4 regions of the Vibrio agarivorans genome follow, and region 3 is predicted to be linked to each of the others. Evidence: predicted binding sites of a transcription regulator. Region 3 holds the regulator's gene; each other region holds the start of a gene.
The links. The regulator CRP, encoded in region 3, controls carbon source genes, mostly activating them, when cyclic AMP is high. The targets are predictions, from matches to a motif close to TGTGANNNNNNTCACA.

Region 1 (3,193 bases), 1.3 Mb from region 3:
TATAAGATATTCAGTAAACTGAGGAGCTTGTGGCTCGTGCTTCATCACAGGCACGATCAGTTCTGCTTGATTTGGGTAATCAAATGGTGAAGCCAGGGCAAGAAACTTAACCCCATCTTCCGCACGCTCGCTGATCCCCGCTTGGCGGCAAAAATAGCTGAACTGATTTAATGCTCGTAGTGTAGCTGACGTTACAACGGCACCAATGCAGCGACTCCATATTTGTTGATCCAGTTGCCAGCCAACCTCGAGCGGAGACACGGAAACGACAAAATCCCCCTCACGCTCTTTACTCACTTCTAGCCAACGAGCCAGTGGAGCGCCTTTTTCTCTTTTAGGCTCAGCCATCAGGTTCCAAACTTGGGCCAAGTTGTCACAACGTTGGATATAGAAGCCTAGCTCTGCAAGGGCAGGCTCGGCAAGGCGAGAAGAAAGCTCCCCCTCTTTAACACGCTCAGAAATAAGGTCAGCAATTTTAGCTGTACATTGTGCAAGCTTTTGTGTGCTGGTTTTTAATCCTTTTGCTTCTTCAAACAACCACTCCGGCAAGTCGCCATCTTCAAAGCGGTAGATTCCCTCATCAAAGTGTTCAGGGTTAAACTGGTTAGTCATTTGGGTGAGCGTCGGAACAATCACCTGAATCGCTTCTTGTAGATCATTTTGGAAACGACTTGCACGCTTCACATCGGCCAGGCTAGCGTGTTTTGAGATAACTTGATTAAGACGCTCAAGCCAAGTTGCAGCTCCTTTTAAGCTCGCCGCTGCAGAAGAGTGTTCACGTGCGACATGCGGTAAATGATGTGCTTCATCAAAAACATAAATAGTGTTTTCAGGCTCAGGAAGAATGACACCGCCGCCTAGATCTGCATCTGCCATAACTAAGCTGTGGTTGGCAATTATTACATCGGCGCGATCAAGATCCGATCTTGCTTTTGAAAACGGGCAGCCACGATGTGCTGGCAAACTGTTATTACAAGAGTGTTTATCACTAACAATGAGCTGCCAAATATCGTCTTTAATTGGCTTTGGCCAGCTATCTCTATCTCCGTCCCATTTGCCATCTGATAGGGCTTTATAAAGACGTTCTAGCAACTCAATATCTTTCGCTTTGGGTTTGCTGTCGAACATTGCCACTTGGCCACCGTCTTCACCACTCGCGGCAGCGAGTTTCTCCGCACAGCAATACCTTTGACGACCTTTTGCCAGTCGAAACTCGAAATCAAGATCGGTGATTCGTCGATATAGCGGCAAGTCTTTATCAATCAACTGCTCTTGCAGGGCAACGGTTGCGGTAGAAATGACCACCTTGCGGTTGTTTAACACGGCCACTGGAATTGACGCCATCAAATACGAAAGAGACTTACCGATTCCAGTGCCAGCTTCAGCCACAATCATACGAGTAGATTTGTGGTATTCGCCACAAAGTGATTTAGCAATCTCAGCAACCAAGTAGTTTTGCGAGCGTCTAGGAACAAAATTATCGAGCTGAGCCTGTAGATTTTGATAACTGGTACGAATGGATTTTTGAATGTTTGGAGTCAGCATATTTTGCCCTATTTGATCAACCCGCCGAGTCTAGCACATCTCTCTGCAGATTCGATAATGAACAAAATGGATGACTTTTTACTAAATAAGTGACCAGTGTCACAAAAATAGAGTGAACCTTTCACTGAGAAACATTTGGGATGCGTGTTGAGTTATTAAATGTTGCAGGAATATTAACTTTCAGTTTTATGTATTATAAAAATGCGCAATGTTAGTTGCTTGTTAGGGTTTTAAGCTAAAAATTATATAAATTACAGGATTAGCATTTACTAAATTAAATCTGCTAGTTTTCTCGTAAAATCAAGCGTCACGCCTTTAAGTTACTGTTTTTATTTGAATTTTAGTTTTTATTATGTTGCCTTTTATATGATTTGACATGCGAGATATTCTTTTGCAATCTAAATCCCGTCATTTACTCGGTGACGACATCGGACCAATAGAGTTTGAGTTGTCATCAAAAAAACTAAAAAGGGAACCTGGATTCGGTATCCCTAATCTAAGAAAAGGCAGTGGAAATTATGAAAAAGACGCTATTAGCTCTAGTGGTTGCAGCGGCAGCTACTTCTGTGAATGCAGCAGAGATTTATAAGTCAGAAGATGGATCTGTTAACTTTTATGGTCAACTTCGTACAGAATTGAAATTTTCTGAGGATTCGGATGGCGACTGGAATGAAGACCTAAGCTCAGGTTCTTCGCGTATGGGTATTGACGGAAGTTACGCACTTACTGATTCTCTTGATGTATTAGGTTTGGTTGAAGTCGGTGTTCGAGACAACACTGATGTAAACGTTCGTCAGCACATATTTGGCTTTTCTGGTGATTTCGGTACTATCAAGTTGGGTAAACAATGGACAACATCTGATGATGTTTATGGTGCTGATTACTCATATTTCTACGGCGGTTCAGCATTACGTTATTCAACACTTAACGGTGCTTTACATGATTCTCAGATAAAATATGCTTACGATGCAGAGCAGTTTTGGCTAAAAGCCGGCTGGGGTCTCAACGAAGGTGAGTCGAACCAAGATCTTTATGAATTATTCGTAGGTACGTCTTTCGATGCTCTAGACTTGCACGCAGGTGTTGGTTTGAATAAAGATTACGCATTTGGTGAAGACGATGATGCTGGAGTCGACGGAGCAGAAGTTGAGAACCTATTCTTCGAACTGACTGCAGAGTACAACATTGGCGATCACCTAATTGGTTTCACATATTACAATGCTGAACTTTCAAACGGTAATGGTTCAGAGAAAATCAAAGAAAATGGTTACTCACTCGCTGGCATCTATCAAGCAACAGCAAAAACAGCGTTGTATGCTGGTTATGAATTCACAGATCAAGAGTCTTCAGGCTTTGCAATGAATTACGATGAAGATGGTACTGTGATCTATGTGGGTGTAGAGCACAAGTTTAATAGTTGGTCTCGTGTATATGCTGAATACGGCTACGGTGACGGTACAACGTTAGGTTACTCGAACAAAGGATCTGACCAAGAAGTTGAAGCACAAGTTGCTGATAGTGAGAGTAACTTCGGTATCGGTGCACGTTTTTACTGGTAATCAATCTGTTTGACTACTTCCCAAAGCCCAGCGTAAGCTGGGCTTTTCTGTTCTTGAGGGATTATAATGAAAATACAAGCAGTTACATT
Region 2 (3,193 bases), 200 kb from region 3:
CCGTCACGTAGCTCAAGAGCTTCGCGAGAACCAGTAGATGCGCCAGATGGAGCTGCCGCCATACCTACGAAACCGCCTTCTAGGTGTACTTCAGCTTCTACAGTTGGGTTACCACGTGAGTCGATGATTTCACGACCTAGAACTTTAACGATCTTAGACATTAATGTTTCCTCTCGTTTTAAATTAAATGTCAAACTAAAAGGCAACAGCAAATCCCGCTGTCGCCTGTGTCCTTTTTAATTACTTCTCAAATTCACCGCGCTGGTTTTGACCAGCAGCTTTTACGAAGCCAGCGAATAGCGGATGACCATCGCGAGGCGTCGAGGTAAATTCTGGGTGGAACTGAGCTGCCACAAACCATGGGTGATCTGGGTTCTCAATCATTTCCACTAGTTTCTTGTCTGCTGACAGACCAGAAACTTTAAGACCTGCTTTTTCAATCTGTGGACGAAGTAGGTTGTTCACTTCGTAACGGTGACGGTGACGCTCATGAATCGTTGCGCTACCGTAAAGCTCACGAGCTTTGGTACCTTTTTCTAGGTGACAAAGCTGTGAACCTAGACGCATTGTACCACCTAGATCAGAGGTTTCTGTACGCTCTTCAACTTTACCTTCGCCGTCGACCCACTCAGTGATCAAGCCTACCACAGGGTACTTGGTCTCTTTGTTAAATTCTGTTGAATGCGCGCCTTCAAGACCCGCAACATTGCGTGCGTACTCGATAAGAGCAACTTGCATACCTAGACAGATGCCAAGGTACGGTACTTTGTTTTCACGAGCGTATTTCGCTGCAAGGATCTTACCTTCAACACCACGGTCACCAAAGCCACCCGGTACAAGGATAGCGTCTAGGCCAGCTAGCGCTTCATCACCTTTGCTCTCTACGTCTTGTGAATCAACGTACTTGATATTCACACTTAAACGGTTCTTAAGACCCGCGTGCTTCAGAGCTTCGTTGACTGATTTGTATGCATCTGGCAGTTCAATGTACTTACCGACCATACCAATCGTTACTTCACCCGTTGGGTTCGCTTCTTCATAGATCACTTGCTCCCACTCAGAAAGATCTGCTTCTGGTGCAGTGATGCCAAAACGTGTACAAACTAGGTCGTCTAGACCTTGAGATTTAATTAGTTGAGGGATCTTGTAGATAGAATCTACGTCCTTCATTGAGATTACCGCTTTCTCAGACACGTTACAGAACAGAGCGATCTTCTTACGCTCGTTTGCAGGGATCATACGATCAGAGCGGCAAACTAGAATATCTGGTTGGATACCGATAGACAGAAGCTCTTTTACAGAGTGCTGTGTCGGTTTCGTTTTAACTTCACCTGCTGCTGCTAGGTAAGGAACCAGTGTAAGGTGCATAAACATTGCACGCTCACGACCTAGCTCTACAGCAAGCTGACGAATCGCTTCCATAAATGGCAGTGACTCGATATCGCCCACAGTACCACCAACCTCAACGATAGCCACGTCGTGACCTTCAGAGCCTGCGATTACGCGGTCTTTGATTGAGTTAGTGATGTGAGGGATTACCTGAATAGTTGCACCTAGGTAATCACCGCGACGTTCTTTCGCTAAAACGTCAGAGTAAACACGACCTGCAGTGAAGTTGTTACGCTTGGTCATCTTGGTGCGAATGAATCGCTCATAGTGACCAAGGTCAAGGTCAGTTTCAGCGCCATCTTCCGTAACGAACACTTCACCATGTTGAGTAGGGCTCATTGTGCCTGGGTCAACGTTGATGTAAGGGTCAAGCTTCATCATAGTCACTTTAAGACCACGAGCTTCTAAAATAGCCGCAAGCGATGCTGCTGCAATACCTTTACCTAGAGAGGATACAACCCCGCCAGTAACAAAAATGTAATTTGTCGTCATGTTTAACCTGAAATTGGTTGAATGAGGGAAATGGAATTCATCTGGACGGGACGAAAATATACCAGAAGACCCTAACCGCCACAACGTGAAATCTATCACACTGCAATTTTAAATTTTTTGCTTCAAATCAAACTCGCGCACCGAGCTGCTTTAACAGTGCCTTGATTGCGTCTTATTCTCGACTTTGATTCTTTACCTCAACCCAAAACGCTTCAAGTTCATCCAGGTTGTAGTCTTGCAATGACTTACCCCGTTTATTCGCCATTATTTCAACGCCCTTAAATCGCTCGATGAACTTACGATTTGCCTTGCCTAACGCCACCTCTGGGTTGGTATCCAAATGGCGCGCTAAGTTAACAACAGCAAACATCAAATCACCCAGCTCTAACTCAATCTTTTCAGGCTCTGGGGTAACTTGCAGCGCCTCTTCCATCACCTCGTTAATCTCTTCCTGAACCTTATCGACAACAGGCCCTAGCGAATTCCAATCAAACCCAACTTTCGCACATTTCTTCTGAATCTTTGTAGCACACAAAAGAGCCGGTAGAGAAGCTGGTATTGAGTCTAGAATACTTTGTTCTGATTTGCCTACTTGCGCTTTCTCTTTTGCCTTTTCGGCCTCCCAGTTGGCATTAATTTCTTCATCTGAAACAAATTCAGCATCAGAAAAAACGTGCGGGTGGCGTCGTGTGAGTTTCTCATTCACCCCCTCCACTACATCAGAGAAATCAAAAAGTCCCTGCTCTTTTGCCATCTGGCTATAGAAGATCACTTGAAACAGTAGATCCCCTAACTCTTCTTTTAGGTTTGACCAATCACGGTTATGAATCGCATCCACCACTTCATAAGTCTCTTCGATGGTATGCGGTACAATGGTGTCAAAAGTTTGTTTAATGTCCCACGGGCAACCATCTTGTGGATGACGCAACGTTGCCATGATGGTTTCAAGCTGTTCAATTGGGTGACTCATTGTTCTTTTCCTCTAAAGAAAAAGGTGAGCAGCGCTGCTACTCACCTTCTAGATTGCTTCTGTTATTCATGAGAATAGCAGGCTTATCCTAAGCGTTTTACTGACATGACGTCTTTAATCTGCTCGACACGTTTTGTTACTCGTGACAGTACCTCAACGTTGGTCACTTCAAGATCAAAGTCCATGATCGACATTTGACTGCGATAGTCGACCCGGCTCTTCATGCTATTGATCTTAATTTTCTCATTGGCAAACAGAGAAGTAATATCTTTTAGCAGGCCGCCGCGCTCCATCGCCTCAACACGAACGGTAAGGGTATATGAGCCAATAAAGCCACCACCC
Region 3 (3,193 bases):
TGCGCTAAGGTTAAGCTTCCAAAAATCATAACTATTAAATAGACAGGTAAGTCATGTCAGCCAAGCATCCGATTATCGCGGTGACCGGCTCCTCTGGTGCAGGAACCACCACAACGTCAGAAGCCTTTAGAAAGATGTTCAATATGATGAACGTCAAATCCGCCTGGGTGGAAGGAGATAGCTTCCACCGCTTTACCCGTCCTGAGATGGACGTGGAGATTCGCAAAGCACGCGAGCAAGGCAAACACATCAGCTACTTCGGCCCACAAGCCAACGACTTCTCTGCACTAGAGCAGTTTTTTGCTCGCTATGGCGAAGAGGGGCAAGGGGAAGTGCGTCGCTATCTACATACCTTTGATGAAGCGGTGCCTTACAACCAAATGCCTGGAACCTTCACTCCATGGCAACAACTGCCCGAAGATACCGATGTACTGTTCTATGAGGGCCTGCATGGCGGCGTAGTCGATGGTGAAGTCAACGTCTCTAAACACGTCGATTTTCTGATTGGCATGGTGCCTATCGTTAACTTAGAGTGGATTCAAAAGTTTGTCCGCGACACTCGTGACCGTGGACACTCACGCGAAGCAGTGATGGATTCTATCGTCCGCTCAATGGATGACTACCTAAACTACATCACTCCGCAGTTTTCACGCACCCATATCAACTTTCAGCGTGTCCCTACCGTCGACACTTCCAACCCGCTAAATGCGAAAGGCATCCCAAGTCTGGACGAGAGTTTTGTGGTGATTCGTCTGCGCGGGATCAAAAATGTCGACTTCCCTTATCTGCTAGCGATGATTGACGGCTCATTTATGTCGCGCCACAACACACTTGTTGTGCCCGGGGGTAAGATGAGTTTTGCGATGGAATTGATTGTCAGACCCATCTTACAGCAGCTTATAGAAACTGGGAAAATAGGTTAATTGCGACCAATAACCAGACAACCTTGTCAGTACGTGATCAGGTGCACAGAATCTGAGTAATTATCGGTCATCTTACCCCGTTAAAATCAAGAAATCGCACAAGAAACGCGTTACTATCTTGTCTGAATTACGAGATAGCTTGCAGCAAGTGTCTTCAGCACTTATGCTACTAAGCCTAGTTAAGCTTAGCGCAATAAGGAAAGCAGCAAGCGAACCCTGCAGAGGAAGATATATTTATGGTTCTAGGTAAACCTCAAACCGATCCAACGTTAGAGTGGTTTCTTTCACACTGTCATATTCATAAGTACCCATCAAAAAGCACGCTGATTCACGCTGGTGAAAAAGCGGAAACCTTGTACTACATCGTAAAAGGTTCTGTTGCGGTTCTTATTAAAGACGAAGAAGGTAAGGAAATGATCCTTTCTTACCTAAACCAAGGTGATTTCATTGGTGAGCTAGGTCTTTTTGAAGAAGACCAAGAGCGTACTGCTTGGGTACGTGCAAAATCGCCATGTGAAGTTGCTGAGATTTCATTCAAGAAGTTCCGTCAACTTATCCAAGTTAACCCAGATATCCTAATGCGCCTTTCAGCGCAGATGGCAAGCCGCCTACAAGTGACTAGCCAAAAAGTGGGTGACTTAGCATTCCTTGACGTAACAGGTCGCATCGCTCAGACGCTACTAAACCTAGCGAAACAGCCAGACGCAATGACACACCCAGACGGCATGCAAATCAAGATCACTCGTCAAGAGATCGGTCAGATTGTTGGTTGTTCACGTGAAACCGTTGGCCGTATCTTGAAGATGCTTGAAGAGCAGAACCTAATTTCTGCACACGGTAAAACTATCGTGGTTTACGGCACTCGTTAATTCTCAATGGCTCTCAACGAGTCCGTGTGAATTTTCAGTAAGCTGATTAAATTGAAAAAAACACCAAACCTCCGTTTGGTGTTTTTTTATGTCTTGCCTATTTAAGGTATTAGAGACTACTGGTTAGTACTCTCAAAGATTTTGTCCGCCGACGCTGCGACAAATCCGCGATACAGTGAACCATCGCGGGTCGGATAGCGCTTGGCAAACTCATAAAAACCGCCCGGAATGTGCTGCTCTCCATCACTGAATTGGACGAGTACTTTGTCGGCCATAGTCGATGATTGCTCTAGTAACACCTCGGGAGTGCCTTTCACTTCCCCACCCGATTCATTGATAACAAAACCCGTCTGCCTCAGCCGAGCATTTACGTCAACGACCTCTGCAAACGCATTGAGTTGATTCACGCTGACCGTAAAGTGATTGGCACCATAGCCGTGCGCCGCGAGCCAAGAGGCATACTCACTCTCTTGCGCCAATTGTTGATACTCTTGATATGAGATGTCCCACAAGCGACCCGCAAAGAGAAACTCCGGCGTTAATAGCTTATTGGCATCCAGTTGGGCAACAAGGCGTGCGACGATCGATTGAAGCTGTATTGAACACTCTTCAACTTTCAACTCACTGATAAACACCTTCGGCTGGTTAGGATCGGGATGTTCATAATGCTTCGCTAACAGCTTTTTGCTCTCAAAAACATAATCACCTCCTTCTTGATAACCTAAAGCCAGAAATGGCTTGGCTAAGGTCTCAATACCCAGTGGCTCTATATTAAAGGTCCTCAAAGCAATATGGTCATTAATCAGTGGCTTGTCCTCCTCTAGTATCTGATGTACTTGCTCAGCAGAGGGGCACAAGCGATGAATATAGTCTTGCCACATTCGCGCAAACAGTGTGTCGACGGTGAAAGTTGGGGTCATACTCTCTCCTTGCTTTGTCTTTGAAAAAGAGGGAAAAGGTGGGTAGCTCTCGAGCTACCCTCAGCTTGTGACGAGAAAAATGATTATAGTTTTAACCCAGGGCTTAATGTCGCTGGCAGTAAAGGCTCACTGCCTTCCATCGATGCCATCGGATAGGCACAATAATCTGCAGCATAGAAGGCGCTTGGACGTAAGTTGCCAGAAGCTCCCGGGCCACCAAAAGGTGCGTCTCCGCTTGCTCCTGTCAATTGGCGGTTGCGATTGACAATGCCCGCTCGAATGTTATCGACAAAGTATGCCCACTCGTCATCATCGGTTGAGATTAAGCCGGCCGATAAGCCATAACGAGTGTCATTCGCTAACGCCACGGCTTGTTCCAATCCTTGATAACGAATCACCTGCAATAGTGGGCCAAAGTACTCTTCGTCTGGTAAGGCACTGATGTTAGTGACATCAATAATCGCAGGAGAGACAAACGCAA
Region 4 (3,193 bases), 930 kb from region 3:
AGGTCCATTAGTTTTAATGCACGTAGTGCTGCTGTGTTTAAATCGCTCATTTCTATCTCCGATCAATATTCAAAATTAGTTCAACAGTGCCTATTGAGTATAGGTAGGACCTGCTGATAATGATGAACGGACTTGGTTCCTTGAAGACTTGGCTCACAACTTGATTATTTCTGTGTTCACCAATTGATTTCCTTTTCACCGCACAGGGCATGTTTGCTTTCTGTGTGGCACTACAATCTAAGATTGCTGTGTCTGTTTAGCCAAAGAATCGTTCCACGATCCATTGGTATGAGATACCGCCAAGATAAACCCCGACGATCCCCATCACACCAGAAAGCACTGGTGGAGCAGGAATAGGCAGTTTAATCGCTGTAAAGAGTACTCCCACAACAAATCCAGCAACGGTAGCAAGGATAATTTCGTTCATTTGTATCACCTGTTTGTTTCCATACTCATAGAGTATAGAGTTTTGTTGCTCGACTGTAGTTTGACGTAAAAAGCAAACGGTTTGTATCTCAAAAAAATATCACTTAAACCATTTGAGCTGAAGCCTTTTCGTATAAGGCCTCAGGACGCAAACGTTTAACTAATACACACGTCATTTTTGTGGTTTACCCCCACCTAAACTCAGTGTCTAGACCCCATAAACAAAAAAGCCCCGCAGCACGCTAATGCTACGGGGCGATATTTAAATGGCGTCTATATAATCTATCTCTACTTGATTAGAAAGATAGGAAGAAGCCAGCAATGGTTGCTGCCATCAAGTTAGATAGCGTACCAGCAATAACAGCTTTAACACCCATACGAGCGATGTCGTGGCGACGGTTAGGAGCTAGGCTACCTAGACCACCGAGTAGAATCGCAATAGAAGATAGGTTAGCGAAACCACATAGTGCAAATGCGATGATCGCTTGAGTCTTCTCAGACATAACTTGACCAGTTGCAGCGACTACTTGAGCATTTTCACCAACGTATGGTACAAAGTTTAGGTATGCTACGAATTCGTTTACAACCGTCTTCTGACCGATGAAAGAACCAGCGATTGTTGCTTCTTCCCATGGCACACCGATAAGGAATGCTAGTGGAGCAAAAATCCAACCTAGAAGAAGCTCTAGCGTTAGGTGTTCCATACCGAACCAACCACCAACGCCACCAAGGATGCCGTTAATTAGAGCGATTAGACCGATGAATGCTAGTAGCATTGCACCAACGTTTAACGCAAGTTGTAGACCAACAGACGCACCGCCAGCTGCAGCGTCGATAACGTTAGCAGGCTTGTCTTCGCCGCCGTCGATGTCATCGCCTAGATCGTCATTTGGCGTGTCAGTTTCAGGTTTGATGATCTTAGCGAATAGTAGACCACCAGGTGCTGCCATGAATGATGCTGCAACTAGGTACTCTAGAGGTACACCCATAGAAGCGTAACCTGCTAGTACACCACCAGCAACAGAAGCAAGACCACCACACATTACAGCGAATAGCTCAGATTGAGTCATACGCGGTACGAATGGACGTACAACAAGAGGTGCTTCAGTTTGACCAACGAAAATGTTTGCTGCTGCAGACATAGATTCCGCACGTGAGGTACCTAGTGCTTTTTGTAGACCACCACCAAGAACTTTGATGACCCACTGCATGATACCTACGTAGTAAAGTACAGAAATAAGTGCAGAGAAGAAGATTAGTGTTGGTAGTACTTGGAAAGCAAAGATGAAACCGATACCGTCAACAGAGAAGTTAACTAGGCTACCGAATAGGAAACCTGTACCGTCTTTACCGTAGTCAATAACGTTCTGTACACCTGCTGAGAAACCAGCAAGTAGGTCACGACCCCAAGGTACGTAAAGAACGAAACCACCGATTAGGAATTGGATAGCGAAAGCGCCACCAACAGTTCGTAGATTAATAGCTTTGCGGTTGTCAGACAGTAGTAGCGCGATGCCAAGTAGCACTGCCATACCAACCAGGCTCATAAACAGGCTCATAGTTTATGATTTCCTTATAGGTTATTTATTAGGCGTATTAGATAATGAAGCTCAAAAGCGGGGCAATTATACTCATCCCTGAAGGTATAAAGTAATGCCACCCTCACACTTTCTGAGAAGATTCATGACACACTCACTCAATATTGTGACACAGATCACGCAAACGTTTAAATGAGCATTCTGTCGATACAGAATATTTCGAGAAAATTCACATTTTCAAAACAGAGAAATGGAATTTTGCCAGATTTTTTGCGCAATCGTTTGCCTTTCGATTTGCTTAAGCTCTGAAAGTGTGCTGAGGATCACAGGTAATCGTTTAGGATGGTTAGGCTGACCCTGAAAATGATTAAGTGGCATGTCAGGTGCGTCAGTTTCAAGCAAAATACCTTCAAGAGGTAACCGTCTGATTGCATTGCGGGTTTTATTCGCCCTAGGATAAGTAATTACTCCACCTACGCCAATCAATATACCTTTTTCTAACAATTGCATCGCTTGCTGATAGCTGCCAGAAAAGCCATGTAACACACCACCATTGTGAATGGGAAATTGCTTTAGATTGCGCAACAGATCGTTATACGCCTTGCGGCAGTGCAACAGAACCGGAAGGCCAAGTTCGTTAGCTACCTGAATATGCTGTTGAAGAATTTGTTGTTGCAAACCCAACTCAACACTCACTAAAGCATCGAGGCCACACTCGCCTATCGCGATAGGTTTGACTGAGGTTTGGTGATAATAGGCGATCAGGTCATCAACCTGCTGTGTGGTGTTTTGATTAAGAAAATATGGGTGACAACCGAGTGCCCAGTCGATCTCGTTGTGATGCGCGGAGAGCAGCTCAAGTCTGTGCCAATTCTCTTCACCAATCGCAGGGATCAGTATTCGTTTAACCCCAACCTCTACCGCCTGACGTAACTGCGCATCAAAATCGTCGGCAAATACGTCAAAATCAAAGTGACAATGGGTGTCAAACAGGGGCGCCTCACTCGTCATGGGCAGGATCTTTCCTATGTGGCACACAGCTGCGTTTATTTTCTGGGGTTAATCCCATCGATGCGCACCAACGATCGTATTTGCCCAGCCACTTCTTCAACCATTGCCACATAGCGTTCACCTTTTTGTCAGCGAGTTGTGTTGAGTATTACTGCTCTTCGCGTTTAAACACCAACTCTTTGTCACTGCTCTCTTCTTCACTGAAGTAGTAACCTGCG

Region 1: the regulator CRP is predicted to act here: its motif matches at 1,634-1,649, upstream of dinG (ATP-dependent DNA helicase DinG).
Region 2: the regulator CRP is predicted to act here: its motif matches at 1,966-1,981, upstream of pyrG (CTP synthase).
Region 4: the regulator CRP is predicted to act here: its motif matches at 2,130-2,145, upstream of QWZ05_RS15835 (NupC/NupG family nucleoside CNT transporter).

What each region holds. Positions count from the first base shown of each region.
Region 1 covers NZ_JAUFQF010000004.1:1,997,061-2,000,253, forward strand. The annotation lists gene dinG (ATP-dependent DNA helicase DinG) at 1-1,545, opposite strand, end outside; gene QWZ05_RS17790 (porin) at 2,064-3,104, shown strand; gene QWZ05_RS17795 (YccT family protein) at 3,171-3,193, shown strand, end outside.
Region 2 covers NZ_JAUFQF010000004.1:461,922-465,114, forward strand. The annotation lists gene eno (phosphopyruvate hydratase) at 1-161, opposite strand, end outside; gene pyrG (CTP synthase) at 241-1,881, opposite strand; gene mazG (nucleoside triphosphate pyrophosphohydrolase) at 2,054-2,851, opposite strand; gene relA (GTP diphosphokinase) at 2,935-3,193, opposite strand, start outside.
Region 3 covers NZ_JAUFQF010000004.1:657,139-660,331, forward strand. The annotation lists gene QWZ05_RS11545 (phosphoribulokinase) at 54-923, shown strand; gene crp (cAMP-activated global transcriptional regulator CRP) at 1,160-1,792, shown strand; gene QWZ05_RS11555 (DUF1338 domain-containing protein) at 1,909-2,712, opposite strand; gene astD (succinylglutamate-semialdehyde dehydrogenase) at 2,796-3,193, opposite strand, start outside.
Region 4 covers NZ_JAUFQF010000004.1:1,589,838-1,593,030, reverse strand. The annotation lists gene deoC (deoxyribose-phosphate aldolase) at 1-50, opposite strand, end outside; gene QWZ05_RS15840 (XapX domain-containing protein) at 257-427, opposite strand; gene QWZ05_RS15835 (NupC/NupG family nucleoside CNT transporter) at 723-1,985, opposite strand; gene QWZ05_RS15830 (TatD family hydrolase) at 2,202-2,975, opposite strand; gene QWZ05_RS22420 (DUF5363 family protein) at 2,965-3,033, opposite strand; gene yaaA (peroxide stress protein YaaA) at 3,124-3,193, opposite strand, start outside.